Regions from separate parts of the Peribacillus sp. NPDC096379 genome, predicted to be linked through region 2. Evidence: riboswitches for the same ligand, from Rfam matches in the RefSeq annotation. Region 2 holds a riboswitch; the other holds the start of a gene.
What was found. Region 2 has a riboswitch for cyclic di-GMP ahead of ACIQZI_RS18590 (methyl-accepting chemotaxis protein). Riboswitches for the same ligand answer to the same signal wherever they lie in the genome.
Positions count from the first base shown of each region.

Region 1: another riboswitch for cyclic di-GMP. It lies ahead of ACIQZI_RS02690 (NPCBM/NEW2 domain-containing protein); the one in region 2 lies ahead of ACIQZI_RS18590 (methyl-accepting chemotaxis protein).

Region 1 is NZ_JBIWFD010000001.1:544,980-550,625, reverse strand. It holds gene ACIQZI_RS02690 (NPCBM/NEW2 domain-containing protein) at 1-3,634, opposite strand, end outside; cyclic di-GMP riboswitch class I at 3,774-3,857, opposite strand; partial or broken gene ACIQZI_RS02685 (transposase) at 4,074-4,296, opposite strand; gene ACIQZI_RS02680 (EcsC family protein) at 4,675-5,517, opposite strand.
Region 2 is NZ_JBIWFD010000004.1:282,116-287,761, reverse strand. It holds gene ACIQZI_RS18600 (response regulator) at 1-173, shown strand, start outside; gene ACIQZI_RS18595 (DegV family protein) at 633-1,475, shown strand; cyclic di-GMP riboswitch class I at 2,045-2,133, shown strand; gene ACIQZI_RS18590 (methyl-accepting chemotaxis protein) at 2,295-4,004, shown strand; gene ACIQZI_RS18585 (EAL domain-containing protein) at 4,296-5,646, shown strand, end outside.

The DNA.
Region 1 (5,646 bases), on a different contig from region 2:
TTGTATCTACATTTTGATCGATAAATTGGTCCGCACTAGTAAATGCTATTAATTCATTGTCTCTAAAAATTTCATAACCTAAGAAATCTTCTTGATATGTTTTATCAACTTTAAAAGATAATGTGTTTGTTTTTGCATTCAGGTTTGTATTGATACTTACTGCTACGATTGCCTTTTCGTCTGCTATACCTTTGCCTCCATAATCAACTACACTATTATTTAAGTACCATATTTTACCCGGCTCTGGATACTTGCTAGTCTTCTGTCTTGTTTCTTTACTCACTACAAATCCATGTCTAGCAAAATGTTCACTTAAATCTAAACCTAGTGCTTCAGAAGAGAATTCGACTAAATATTGTTGTTTAGATCTATCTCCATCAGTTAATGACACATTTCTTTCCCGATACATTCCATTCAATTTCCCCCAATAGCCTGGACTATACATTTCTATTTGCCAAAAGACAGCTAGTTTTTCAAAAAGACCTTGGGAATTATAATCTTTTGCATTTTCTTTTAGTACATTTTTATAGATGTTAGCTTCGAAAGGTATTCTGTTATCTACGTTGCCGTAAAATGCTGACATATGTTGCGGTAACATATTATTAGTTACTTCAACATACGTCCTCACTCCCGCATCCATTCTATGACCGATTTCATGAATGACTCCCCATGAACCGCCTTTCTCTTCTATTGGAACCAAGATTGAAGACACAACATCATCAAGAGTTCCAATATGATCCCCAGCTGCGTACATGTATGAATATGGTTGAGCAAGTCTTATATTTTCTCTAATCAATTTAGGATCATGCTCATCACTTCTTGCATCTAAACCATAATATCTAAATAATTCTTCCATAAGACGATTATAAGATTCTATTGTTTCTAACGGACTATACCCATCTTCTATATAGGTTTTGTAAGCACCCGTTGCAGTACCTGTCCAGAATAAATGGTCACTTACGACTTCGACAACATCTAGAACTTCTTGCTCTTTAACATTTGGATGTTTGGCTACATCTTCATCTATTTTCTTCTTATAGTCGATTAAGAATTTTTTGAACTCCTCTACATTTGTATCCTTAGTAGCAAAAGGTACTCTGTCTACACCTTCAAATCTTAATGTAGGAGCTTTTCCTTGTTGTTCTTTCGTATATGGATTCTCGATGTATATAGTTCCACCAGGCGTTACTGCCTTTTTATAATAAGAAGTTTTAGGAACTTCTGGAACTGTTATTACGTTTTTACCGACTTTTAGGTTTACGCTTTGTCTCCAACTATTCCATGCACCTTCTTGTTGTGCAAAAGATAAGCTAGGCAATGGACCATTTGCAACTGCGTCAACATAAACGATTATTTTATCCCCCGGTTGAGCGGCGAGTCCAGTCGGTTGAAGATTGCTTCCAAAACCAAATTTTAATTTCTCATTGGCATGTTGCACCATATTACCATGTTGCTCCGCTTCTATTATTCTTGCCTCAGTAACAATTTCGCCATTAATAATTTTTTTAGCCAAGTCTAATTGCTCTATATAAGTAGAATATAACGGATGTACCTTTGCTTCTTCTACTAATGCGTTGATTCTATCAAGACTATTGAATTCAGGTGCTACCGCAATCATTGTACCGTCAGTAAATAATTTAGACAGTTTATCGTCTAAATTATCTTCCGTATAGAAGGCTAACTCGGATAGTGTTGCCCAATTTTGATTTGATTTCTTGAACTTAAATTTTACTCGCTTAAATGTAGTGGGTTCAAAATTAGCCTCTACTAATCCAGACACCATATTATGTTTACCAGTGGTTACAAGCTCATATGTATCGCCTTTAGAAGTTTTAGAAGCAAATATTTCAAACTCTTCTGCAAAACCTTTTCGATCAGATGGTCTTGCACCATACATAATTCGATTTAGTTTTACTGCTTCTTTAAAGGTTACTTCCACTTCATTTGAGAAATCATTTGAGTTACTTTTATTCGTTTCCCAATATGTAGTTAGATTTCCATCTATTGCATTTCCTATAACAGCACTTGCATAATGACCACCGTTATTGCGAATGCTCTCGATATTTTTATAGTCCATTCTAAATAACTTAGAGTAAGCGTCGTTAGCGTAATGAGCAAATGGCTTCACTATTGCTGTTGTAGCCTCTATTTTTTCTTCGCTCATTAAAGCTTTAGCATTTGTAATAGCTTCTTTGTAATTCTCATAAAATGGGTGGTTTTTAGCATCTTCCTCTAAAGTGGTTAATTTATCTATAGTGTTAAACTCTTCACTGACTTTACTCATAGTATCGTCTGTAAATAATCTAGCTACTTTTTCTAATAATTCATCTTGCTCATATAAACCAAACTCACCAGCACATGCCCAGTTCTCATAGCCTTGCGTAAATACAAATTTCACTCTTTTAAACTCTGTTGGATTAAATCTAAACTCCAAAGAGCTTTGAGTTGCTTTAGCAGTACCACTTGACACGCGTTCGAATGTGTCCCCTTTAGTAGTTCTAGAAGCATAAATCTCAAACGCCTCTGGGAATCCTCTATTTGTACCTCGAGGAGCCATATAAACAATTCTGTTTAATGTAGTTAATGCATCTAATTCCATCACAACCTCATTGATAAAACTCCCTCCATTTTGTTTTCCAGAATGCCACTGTGTAGCTGCATTGCCATCAATAGCTCTTTCTATTGAATTAGTTGCGTATTGACCGCCATTCGTCGTTATTTTTGTAATCTTACTAGAAGGCAATTTATATAATTCATCATATTGTGGAAGTAGATTACTATTAAAATCTTCAAATTTGGATACAATCGTTTCTGCATAGTTTACATCTTTATTTTCAACTAGTAATTTTGCATTCTCTAGATCTTCTTTAAATAAAAGGTATAGTGGATGGTTCTTAACATCTTCTTCTAATTTGTTTATAGAATCAACAGTATTAAACGCTTCATTTACAGTACTTAATGTCTCATCTGTATATAGTTTTTCCATTTTGTCAGATACACGATCTTCTTTATAAAAAAGAAACTCTGATGCACTTGCCCAGTCTTGATTTGCTTTTTTGAATACAAATTTTACTCGCTTAAATTCTGTAGGGGTAAACTGAATTTCTACGATATCCCCCGTAGAACCATTATATTCACCAGAAGAAACTAATGTGAAATCATCACCTGCGTCTGAAGTTGAGCTGTATATTTCAAACGCTTGTGCAAAACCTTTACCTTTCGCACTTGATTGACGGGCAGCGTATACAATTCTATCTAAAGTAGTCGTTTCGTTGAAATGGATAACAACCTCATTAGTGAATGTGGAACTATTAGGTCTACCAGTTTCCCAATGTGTATTCATATCGCTATCTATCGCCTTTTCAATAGGAGAACCTGAATAGTTTCCACCATTGTTTGTTATAGATTTGATATTCGTGTTAGACATTTTAAACACTTCATTGTATGCATTTAACATGTCTTTTCCATACAAATCAAATTTACTAACCGATGCAGAACTGGAATTTTTAATACTTCCATCTACAGCAGTCGTGACAACTTGTCCATGTGGATTTTCGTTCGCTAAAACATCAATTGGACCACAGACTAAGTTTAAAGCCATGGCTATTGCTGTTGCAATTGCAACTACTCTCATACACATTTCCTCCTGATGAATACATTCCTAAGAAGTACATTAAAAAAGCTACTCAAAAAGAGTAGCTTTAATTTACATAAAGTAAAAATAAAAAATGATTTTTTTTTAATCCTTACTAAACAAAAAGTATAATGAACTCTTCGGCAACTGGCTGACATAGTAATAAACTTTAGTCCCTATAGCTTTGCGTCCCTAAATTTCTTTAGGTTTGCCTATTCTATTTTTATATTTCAAACAATAACATAAGTACATTTATTTACTATGATCCATTAGCACTATATTTTACTATCTCTCTTCCAAGTAATATGGCGAGTTTATCATAGTTAAAAAATAAATCTATCTAATTTAACAGTTGATATGGATTATCTATTCCAATATCATAATTATATGGTACGACGGTCCGTTGCTTGAACTCACCGTTTCGATCACATGGAATCTAGATATTTATATCATAGTACTCTGTGTGCAACTTGCGTGAATACAAGCTATTGCGTGAAATGCCTAAATTGAAGCCAATTCAATCATATTTTTCTTAATCTAAAAAAGCCGTTAGTTTTGTCGCCAGCAGCGTATTGTCAGCTGTTTCTAAATGAGCACGAAAAACTTCTGTAATATTTTGTTTTTTCTAGAGCCTCGACTAATAATGTTGTAAACTGATGCATAAGGAAATCTCTTTTCTAGGATGGGTTGTGACTTAATTCAACCAAGAGATGGTCTTCCTTCATTGTCATCTTATTCATTTACACAAAATATTTTATACTTTCAATTTACTAAATGAATTAGATTTTACTATCGTTATATGAAAAATATAATAATTTTAACATAAATTCATAATTACCCTTAAAATAATTTAATCCAAAAAATAAGCTGTACATCCCATTTCTCTTAAGTAGTCATTATTGTTATTTGCATATTCGCTCACAAGATTCCTTTCATAAAAAAACAAATGTTTTCATAATTCCCTACATACTTAAACAGGACACATAGCTGTAAATAAGCTCGTGTCCTGTTTAAAGGATGCCTTTCATTACGATATAGTGTCATTCATTGACTACTCTCTTTTTCTGTAAATAACGATATTGATAATATTTTTGCGCGAATTCACTCACTTGCCGTGTCATTCGGTAATTAGAACCCGCCCCAATTAGCATGCTAAGCAGTGGAACACCTTGGATCTGTTTTTTTCGAAACATGGTAATCGCTCCGGCCTTCAGCAACTGCTTTAAAGGTTGCTCCATCCAAGTAATGTTTGTTAAATCCTCGCTTCCTTCGTAAAAATATTCTTCACCATCTTGATGCGTTTCATTAATTAATTCCTGCCATGCAACCCCTTGAAGGCGTCTCGGCATATTGCCCATATGAAAAACCTTGAGGGCCATCATCATTTCAAACGGAGTATTCACTTCAAAGCCGTACGTCATGGCTGTCAACTGAACAACACGAACATTAATAAACGTCATCGCTGGAATATCGCTTCCTAACAGAATAAGACCGCCTGACCCACTTGCTCCACCTTGGGCAAATGAATACAGTCTATGTCTCGCGATTTGCTGTGTCGCTATGTAATTCAATTGATCAATGGGTAAAAGGTTCATATCAGCAATCTTTTCGACTTCAGAATTATAAACCCGCGCTGCTTCTAAAATTCTGTCTCTAGCATCCATCTGAATCTGCGAACTTTGCACCAATGCATGTAAATGAAAGAGCATTGTATCCATTTTCGCAAAAAAACGTGTCCGAGCATCTTCAGGAAGCAAGGAAAAGCTTTGTTCAAGCCATTTATCATACATCACTGTTAAATCTGTCGGCTCGTATTGATAAAGCTTTTGCTCCCATTCGCCTATTTCATTCCAGACTTGAATTTCCCGATTTGTCATGCCCATTTTCTAACCCTCCTAAAAAGCCTTTGATCTCGCATTAACGGGCAGTAGCCTCCCCCTCATATCTTAGAGGAATCGAAGTAGCGCGTAGTCAGGCGATAACTGCCCGTAAAAGCCCGATTGGTTCAACTA
Region 2 (5,646 bases):
TGCTTCAACTTCTAGCAGATGGCCAAAGTAACCGTGGAATCGGAGAAACACTATTTATCAGTGAAAAAACTGTAAAAAACCACGTCAGCAATATTTTGCAAAAAATGAATGTCAATGACCGTACACAAGCTGTCATTTCAGCGATTAAAAACGGTTGGGTTGAAGTGAAATAAAGTAATGATTGGACATCCACAGCTGAATTGTTGGAGGAGGCCAAAGGAAATCGTCTAGCTTAATCGATGTTACAACGATTAAGACTGGGCGATTTTTGCTTGGGGGATTTCAGACAGGACAAAAGAAAGAACCTATTACGCCTAATTGAGGTCCCGCGATTCGAAATCTGACTTTCACGCGCCGGGAATGACGTCTCGCAATCCAAATCCAAGGGCTCACGATCTAAACTTAAAATTGCAGGCCCACATTTGTTTTGGCGACTTTCTGTTAAAGGTACCACAACATTATGATGCGAGCAGAGACGGTATCGTATAAAGTGAAACTTCAATTAGTGGGGTTTTCATCCTCCACCTACGATTCCTCTAAGCCTTGAGGTAGGGGCTTTACTGCCCGTTAATGCGGGATAAAATGGTGATTAAGTATAAATGAGAATAATGAAATAAGGATGGTAATGTTTTATGAAAACGGCAGTTGTTACGGACAGTACCGCATATATCCCAGAACTAATACGTAAACAATTTCATATACATATGGTTCCGCTTCAGGTAGTGATTGGTGACGAGGCGTATCGTGAAGAAATTGATATAACGGCGGATGAGTTTTACGATGTGGTCAAAACGGAGGACAAGCTCCCGACAACCTCTCAGCCACCAACAGGTTTATTTATCGAGAAATATGAGCAATTAGCGAAAGAGTATGATGCAGTCGTGAGTATCCATTTATCAAGTGGAATTAGCGGAACGTATCAAGGCGCGATCAGTGCAGGAGATATGGTTGAGGGTCTAGATGTGTACGCCTTTGATTCAGAAATCAGCTGTTATGTTCAGGGGTTCTATGTTCTTGAAGCAGCCAAGATGGCCTTAGATGGAAAAGGACCAGACGAAATTCTTGCTCGTTTGGAAGTCATCAAGCAATCAGCACGTGCCTATTTTATGGTGGATGACTTGGCACATTTACAGCGTGGAGGGCGTCTAAACAGCGCACAGGTATTGATTGGCAGTCTCCTTCAAGTCAAACCAATTCTCCATTTTGTAGACAAAGTAATCGTTCCTTTTGAAAAAATCCGAACTCGGAAAAAGGCTATGAAGCGAATCGCAGATTTACTCGGCCAAGATGTGGCTCAAGGTGGCATGTATAAAGCGGTGATTATTCATGCAAAACGTGAAGAAGAAGCGAAAGATTGGAAAGAGGAACTCGAAGCGATTTATCCAAATGTAGAATTCGATATAAGCTATTTCGGACCTGTTATTGGCACACATCTTGGTGAAGGATCGATGGCGATGGGCTGGTATAAGCTGTAAACGGAGCGCCTTACCTCAGAAATGGGGTGGGCGTTTTTGACTTTATTGGAGTATGAACCATCAGATTGGATTAATTCTTGCCATTTTACATAATGATGCATCAGGAAGTCGCTTACTCCCTAAGTCCTGTGCGTTTTATAACACTTGGTGGTTTACTCTTCAACTTTTAGGAATTACTCCCCAAATCTCCTTAATTACTAACCACCTACCCATATTTACGCCCCTAAGCCTCGGGCAACTTCCTAAATTCGGCGGGTTCTCCGTCAATCTTAGGCTGAACTCCGAGCATCGTTCCTTTTTAAAAAAAAATTGGTGCACTCCTCTGTTATGATAATTTAGCCTCAGTCGTGTTGTTATCGAAACTAGTATGAAAGGATTACTTGCAAAACGAAGAGGAGATTCTGTCTTCTTGGTAATGACCATGGTATAATTTCGATGCATCTATATATGGAGGATTTATCCTGGTTTAGAAGCCCATAAATCCCCGGTTGGTCGGATACAGTGAAATTTATCGATGCGTAAACAGAGGTTTAGTTAAAACAATCGGGTTCGTAGTGCCGCTTTACCATTCTAGAAAATAGCAAACTTCATCGAAAGGGGAGGACGCAAAGCCGTGGGTCTAAAGTCACTTGTGGACAAGGATCGCCAGGTTGCCAAAAGGATATCTAAATAAATGGGCCACGCTAAATTTTCATAATCGTTTTTTTGATAGAGTGAGAGACTATCTGAAATAAGTCCAGGTATAGCTGGACTCTGTCTCTTTTTTGCTCAAATGAATTTGAAACTAACTTTAAAAGGTACAGAAAAGGAGTAGGAATCATGGGATTACGTAATGCTGCAATCGGTAAGAAGCTGTTCGTACTAATACTTATTTCTTTCATCATCTTTGGTGTGATTGGTGGTACTGGATTCTACAATTTGAATCAAATGGATAAAAAATCAGATCAAATGTATTGGGATGCTTTGCTTCCCGTAAAATGGCAAAGTCAAATTCGTATAAACACACGGGCAATTGATAATAGTGCACTCGAGTTGTTGCTTACATCCAATACAAAAGAGATACAGGTATTAAAAGGCCAAATTGACGCGTTAAAGAAGGATAATGAAACGTTGATACAGGCGTTAGATAAAAGTCTTTTATCTGAAATTGAGGTGGAACAATTATCTCAATTTCAGACCGAGTATCAGAGATATTTGAATGAGGTAGAGAATGTATTTAAATTGGCACTTGCAGGTGATAAGGATGTAGCGTATACAAAATACAAGCAAGACGCACAGCCTGCACGTGAAAAGTCCAATTCATTAATGAATGAAATAGGCGTGTATTTGGAGAAATATGCGGATGACCTAGTTAAAAGCAATAAAGCAAGCGCTCAAGATAGTAAGAATTTTATTATCATTATCATCATTCTTACGATTGTGATAAAAGGTGTGGTTGGATTTATCATTACTCGGATGATCACTAATCCGGTTAAAGAAATGCAGACACTTATGGAAAGTGCGGAAAATGGCGATTTAACCGTTGAAGGAAGCTATCGCTCCAAAGATGAAATCGGCCAATTAACGCTTTCTTTTAATAAGATGATATTGAAATTACGCGAGTTGATGACGCAGGTAAATATTACTTCTGAACAAGTGGCTGCTGCCTCTGAAGAGTTGACAGCGAGTTCAGAAGAGTCAAGTAAGGCGAGTGAGCAAATTGCAAACACCATTCAGGAAGTAGCGCAAGGAGCAGAACAGCAGGTGAGAAGCACAGAAGAGAGTTCGAAGGTCGTACAAGAAATGGCGTTAAGTATCCAACAGATTGCTTCTCATGGCCAAGGTATATCTGCCAACTCGGTCGATACTTCACAAAAAGCCGTGGAAGGGAATGAAGCGATTCAAACGACGATTGAACAAATGAATTCAATTAATCTGACAGTTACGCAATTATCACAAATTATAAAAGGATTAGGTGATCGTTCAAAAGAGATTGGCAATATCATAGAAGTGATCACAAATATTGCCTCGCAGACGAATCTACTCGCATTAAATGCTGCGATCGAATCGGCAAGAGCAGGTGAACATGGCAGAGGGTTTGCTGTAGTAGCGGATGAAGTACGCAAACTAGCCGAACAATCTGCTGAATCGGCTCAGAGCATTTCTGGCCTTATTACATTAATCCAAGATGAGACAAACCTTGCTGTTCAATCAATGGAACAAACAACTAGCGAAGTGACTGATGGCATTGGCGTAGTGAATAAAGCCGGGGAATCTTTTGCGCAAATTCGCTATTCTATTGATGAGATATCGGCGCAATTACAGGAAGTGTCTGCTGCTTCCCAACAGCTTTCAGCAGGGTCTGAACAAGTCCTCCAATCAGAAAAAATATTAGCTGAAATTGCCGAAGAAGCGGCATCAGCCACACAAAATGTAGCAGCTGCGACGGAGGAGCAATTGGCATCGATGGAAGAAATCACATCATCCGCAGCCACACTCTCACACATGGCTGAAGAATTACAAGAGCAAATTGGCAGATTTAAAGTGTAATAAGAAGTTTTATTAAGGGTCTGACTTCACACTCTATACATCGTTTATTGTGTCATTTACATGTCATATAAACGAAATGTAGTAGATGTAAGGTCTGACCCTTTCTTTTTTTGCTTTTTCTATCGGAATCATTTAGTTTGAAAGTGTGGTAGTATTAACAAATAAAAACATAAAAGGTAGATTCTATTTACTAAAATTAATATTCTTTTTTGGTGATCAATAATGAAATGCAGAATGAGAGGGATTATTGAAATGAACGAGTCTTTTCAGGGGGGAACCAAGAAAAATAGCATGAATTCAATGACCAGAGAGGAAGACTTTCATTCTCTCATTATCGATCACCTGAATGCGGTTATCAAATTGGACGTCAGTGGGAATCTTCTAACCTATAACGAAGCATTTGCCCAGCAGTTTGGCTATACGGAACAAGACTTCGATGAATCATTTTTAGAAGATTTTATACAAGATTATACATATGAACAAAAACAATATTTCGAAGAAGCTCTCTTAGGTCAAACAAACAGGTTCAATTGCTTAGTCCTTTGCAAGAATGGGAACACTCGCTATACGAATGTTACCATTGTTCCGATCGCTACACCTGATGGCATGGAAGTGTATGTAATTATAAAAAATATTACGGATCTAAGGGAACAGGAAAGAGAGTTTTATCTGTCTAAAGAAAACTTTAATACCATTGAAGAAATCGGCAATATTGGCAGTTTCCATTACGATATGATGAGCAATCGCACGTATTGCTCGAAACAAAAACGTCTGATTCTGGGAATTAGTGAAGAGGAAGACTTTTCGCCAACATATAAGCAAATTCTTGAGTTTGTCCATCCTGATGATCAGCCCAAACTTGAACTTGCCTTCCAGCAAACTTTATTTAACAATGGTGGTGCTCATTTTGAATGTAGAATTATGAGAAGGGATCAGGCTATCCGTCATGTGTATGTGCAAATAGAAGTCCTTTTTGGAGAAAAGGGTCTTCCGGTTCGTGTAATCGGGTTCATTCAAGATATTACGAACAGTAAGCATACTGAGTCCAAGCTTACGGAAAAAGAACAGCAGTTTTCCAAAGTTTATAATAATCTTGATGTAGGGGTTTGGTCTGTTAATATGCAGACTGGACAATTTATCCTTTATTCGCAAGGGATTGAACAAATCTGTGGCTATTTGGCAGATGATATGGAGTATAATACTTCATGGTCAACGATCGTTCATCCTGAGGATTGGCAACAATATATGGATTTACACGATGAGTTAGCAAAAGGAAACACCGTTCGTCATCAATACCGTATCATTCATAAAAACGGTGATATTAAATGGATTCAAGATTATATGATTCCTACTTTAGATGATAGCGGAGTGTTTATTCAATTAGACGGTCTCATTACTGATATGACAGAGCAACATCTGTTACATGAAAAAGTGAAGCATATTTCGTATCACGACCATTTAACACAATTACCAAATCGAAGAAATTTTAATAAAAAATTGAGGGGATTTGCGACTGAGTACGCGAATAGTGACAGAAAATTTGCTGTCATGATCATTGATATTGATCATTTTAAATATATCAATGATACAATCGGCTACCCGAGTGGTGATGAATTATTATGTCAAATTGCTGCTCGTCTTG